DNA from 2 places in the Nocardioides sp. Arc9.136 genome. Region 2 is predicted to be linked to the other one. Evidence: predicted binding sites of a transcription regulator. Region 2 holds the regulator's gene; the other holds the start of a gene.
What was found. The regulator LexA, encoded in region 2, represses DNA repair genes until DNA is damaged. The targets are predictions, from matches to a motif close to TCGAACANNTGTTCGA.

Region 1 (2,195 bases), 1.5 Mb from region 2:
CCGCCGAGGGCGGGCGGGCCGAGGCCGCCGACGACCTTGCCGTCGGTGTCGACGACGAAGACGCCGACCGCCTCGACGTTGCCGTCGGCACGGGCCGCTCCCTCGACCTCGGCGAGCTCGTCGACGAGCGCGGCCGGCAGCGTCTGCGTCGACGGCGCCCCCTGGCTCGTCGTACCGCCCTCGGGCTGGACCACGACGTCCCCGACGGTGGAGGCGAAGAGCGCGGTGAAGCTGCGGCCCAGGGTGTCGGAGAAGACCAGTGAGCCGGCCACGAAGGCGACGCCGAGGACGATGGCGAACGTGCTCATCAGCAGGCGCAGCTTGCGCCCGAGCAGGCTCTTCAGCGCGGCGCGGATCATGCCGGCGCACTCATCCGCGCCATGACCTCGAGCACCTGCTCGCGGTCGGGGTGCCGCAGCTCGTCGACCACGCGGCCGTCGGCGAGGAAGACCACCCGGTCGGTGTACGCCGCGGCGACCGGGTCGTGGGTCACCATGACGACCGTCTGCCCACCGGCGAAGCCGCCGGCCCCGGTGACGCTGCGCCGCAGCAGCTCGAGGACCTCGGCGCCCGAGCGCGAGTCGAGGTTGCCGGTCGGCTCGTCGGCGAAGACGATCCGGGGCCGGTTCACCAGCGCCCGGGCCACGGCCACGCGCTGCTGCTGGCCGCCCGAGAGCTCGCTGGGCTTGTGGTGCAGCCGGTCACCGAGCCCGACGGTCGCCACCACCGTGTCGTGCCACTCGCGGTCCGGGCGGCGGCCGGCGATCGACAGCGGGAGCACGATGTTCTCCCCCGCGGTGAGCGTCGGCACCAGGTTGAAGGACTGGAAGACGAAGCCGATCTCGTCGCGGCGCAGCCGGGTCAGCGCCTTGTCCCCCATCGTCGTCAGGTCGTGGTCACCGATGAGCACCTGGCCGGCGTCGGCGGTGTCGAGGCCGGCGCAGCAGTGCATGAGCGTGGACTTCCCCGACCCGCTGGGTCCCATCACCGCGGTGAACTCCCCGGCCGCCAGGTCCAGCGAGACGTCGTCCAGCGCGCGCACCTGTGCCGGGCCGGTCCCGTAGGTCTTGGTGAGGTGGCGGACGCTGGCTGCCGGCGAGGTCATGCACCCACGATCGCCGACCGCACCGACACCGCGCCACCGGGATGGACCCGGGCCTCCCCCCGAGGCTCCCGGCACTCCGGCCCGGGGCGTCTGGACCCTTGCCCGTCGAACACGCGTTCGATAGCCTGGGGACGTGGACTTCCAGACCTCCCTCTTCGCCGCGGAAGCCCCTGACCAGGGGTCGCTGCTGGCGTCGTTGGCGCGGGCGGAGCGGATGCCGCTGACGCGCGGCGCCTGGGTCGACGTCTGCCGCGCCTGGCTGCCGGAGCCCGACGAGGTGTTCGGCACGCTCGTCACCGACGTGCCCTGGCGGGCCGACAAGCGCCAGATGTACGACCGCGTGGTCGACGTGCCGCGGCTGCTCCACACCTACCTGGTCGGCGACGAGCTGCCCCACCGCGTCCTCGCCGAGGCCCGGGAGGCGCTCAGCGAGCACTACCTGCCCGAGCTGGGCGAGCCGTTCCGCACCGCCGGGTGCTGCTACTACCGCGACGGCCGGGACAGCGTGGCCTGGCACGGCGACACGATCGGCCGCGGATCGACGCGCGACACCATGGTCGCGATCGTCTCGGTCGGCGACCCGCGACGGCTCCAGCTGCGGCCGCGCGGTGGCGGGGACTCGATGTCGATCGAGATGGGCCACGGCGACCTGGTGGTGATGGGCGGGTCCTGCCAGCGCACCTGGGAGCACGCGGTGCCGAAGGTGGCGTCGGCCGGGCCGCGCATCTCAGTGCAGTTCCGGCCCCTCGACGTCTTCTGACCAAACCCGCGTGCCCGGCGGCGGCGCCCGCTGGAAGACTCGGCCCCCTCATGAACAGCTCGGACCGTTCCCCCCGCCTCACCCTGTCCTCCTTCTGGCACGACCTGCCCCGCGAGGGGAAGCTGCTGCTCTCCGTGGTCGTGCTGGAGTTCCTCGGCACCGGCCTCGTGCTGCCCTTCCACGTCGTCTACCTCAACGAGGTCCGCGGGATCGCGCTCAGCGACGTCGGCCTGCTGCTGGCGGTGCCGCCGCTGGTGGGGCTCCTGGTGGTCGGGCCCACCGGGTCCGCGATCGACCGGTTCGGCGCCCGCCGCATCCTCATGGGCACGC
Region 2 (2,195 bases):
CCCGTCGGGACCATCTTCTCCGGGGCGGCCGGCGCGGGGTCCGGTCGCTCACGCCGGCGCTCCACGAGCCGGCCCAGCCGTGCCGAGACCAGGAACCCCAGGCCGATCACCAGCCACCCGGCGAGGGCGTCGAGGACCCAGTGGTTGCCGGTGCCGACGATGACGACCGCGGTGATGAGGGCGTGGGCCCAGCCCAGGCCGCGGACCCAGTGGCGGCGGGCGTGCTGCTGGACGACCACCGCCACCCACAGCGCCCAGCCGGCGTGCAGGGAGGGGAAGGCCGCGAGCTGGTTCGTCAGCCCGCCCAGGCCCTTGGGCGCCGATGCCTCGGACCCCCACCAGCCGTCGGCCGCGTGCAGGGACAGGACGTCGACGTACCCGTCGACGAAGCGTGGGGGAGCGGTCGGCAGCAGGAGGTAGAGCGCCAGGCCGATCAGGGTGGCCGCCACCAGTGCGCGCCGGGCCGGCACGTAGCGCCGCTCGCCGAGGCGGTAGAGCCACACCAGCGCGATCGCGGTGACCACGTAGTGGGCGGTGGCGTACCAGTAGCTGGAGAGCAGGCCGAGGACCCGCGTGTCGACGAAGAACTGGTTGAGGGAGGCCTCCCAGTGCAGGCCGATGAGCCGCTCCACGTCGAGCAGCTCGCGTGCCCGGGTGAGCGCGGGGCCCAGGGCGTCGTCGGCGAACAGCCGGGACCCGCTGTAGACGACGTAGAGGGTCAGGATGAGCGCCAGCTCGGCCACGCCACGCCGCAGGCGCGGGTGCCTCGTGGTGCTGCTGGGGAGACTCACGGCTCCAACATTGCCGTATCCCACCCCCGAGAAGCATCCGGCTTACCCCCGAGTCGCCCCCCGTTTGCCCATTCTTGGGGGTGAGGCGCCACCCGACCGGGCCCTTTCTCCCCGATCAGCCGCGCCGCGGTCCGGTAGGGCCCGGGACCGGCGGTGCGCTCAGACGCGCCGCAGGACCGCGGTGACCTTGCCCAGGATGGTCGCGTGCGTGCCGTCGATGGGGTCGTACGCCGCGTTGTGCGGCAGCAGCCACACCTGGCCGTCCTTGCGCTGGAAGGTCTTCACCGTCGCCTCGCCGTCGATCATCGCGGCCACGATCTCGCCGTTGTTCGCCGTCGGCTGCTGCCGGATGACGACGTAGTCGCCGTTGCAGATCGCGGCGTCGACCATCGAGTCGCCGGCGACCTCGAGCAGGAACAGCTGGCCGTCGCCGACCAGCTGCTTGGGCAGCGGGAAGACGTCCTCGACGCGCTCCTCGGCGAGGATCGGGCCGCCGGCCGCGATCCGGCCGACCATCGGGACGTACTGCGCCTCGGGCAGCACGTCGCCCACGCCCGTCTCGTCGACCGAGGCCTCCTCACCGCTGGACATCGCGCGCCGTGCCGCCATCACCTCGGGCAGGAACACCTCGAGCGCCCGCGGGCGGTGCGGGTCGCGCTTGAGGAAGCCCTTCTCCTCGAGGACCTTGAGCTGGTGGGCCACGCTCGAGGAGCTGGTCAGGCCCACCGCGTCGCCGATCTCGCGCATGCTCGGCGGGTAGCCGCGGCCCTCGATGCTGTCGCGGATGTGGGCGAGGATCCGGGTCTGACGAGGGGTCAGGCCGGTCACGTCGGGTGCGCCGTCGGGCAGCTCGGAGACCTTGGGACCGGGGTTCTTCGCCATGGGTGGAGTGCCTTCCGGGATGCGCGAGGACGAGGGGTGCTGCTGGCAGCACGGTAGAGCCTCCGCGGGCCGTGTTCAAACACCTGTTCGAAGGTGTGTCGCGCGGTGGGCGCCCGGCCCGGGCCGCTGCTTGGATGCGTGCATGGAACCCACCAGCTGTGTCGTCACCGGAGCGGCCCGCGGCATCGGCCGCGGTATCGCCGAGCTCATGGTCGCGCGCGGGCACCGCGTCGTGGTCACCGACATCGACGCCGAGGGCGCGGCGCGCACCGCGGCCGAGATCGGCGCCGCCGAGGGCCTCGGCCAGGACGTCCGCGACGCCGCCTCGCACACCGCCGCTGCCGAGGCGGCCGCGCGGCACGGCGCGCTCGTGGCGTGGTTCGCCAACGCCGGCGTGGGTGACGACGGGAAGCTCGCGGACCTGACCGACGAGCAGGTCCGCCGCCTCGTCGAGGTCAACCTGCTCGGCGCCGTCTGGAGCACCCGCGCGGCGCTCGCCGCGTTCGGCCCGCGCGGCGGCGA

Region 1: a site for LexA is predicted at 1,211-1,226, ahead of OSR43_RS18040 (alpha-ketoglutarate-dependent dioxygenase AlkB). Genes of this name have one in related genera too.

Annotation. Positions count from the first base shown of each region.
Region 1 is NZ_CP113431.1:3,727,503-3,729,697, forward strand. It holds gene OSR43_RS18030 (ABC transporter permease) at 1-359, opposite strand, end outside; gene OSR43_RS18035 (ABC transporter ATP-binding protein) at 356-1,105, opposite strand; gene OSR43_RS18040 (alpha-ketoglutarate-dependent dioxygenase AlkB) at 1,320-1,865, shown strand; gene OSR43_RS18045 (MFS transporter) at 1,916-2,195, shown strand, end outside.
Region 2 is NZ_CP113431.1:827,209-829,403, forward strand. It holds gene OSR43_RS03920 (phosphatase PAP2 family protein) at 1-791, opposite strand, end outside; gene lexA (transcriptional repressor LexA) at 951-1,673, opposite strand; gene OSR43_RS03930 (SDR family oxidoreductase) at 1,816-2,195, shown strand, end outside.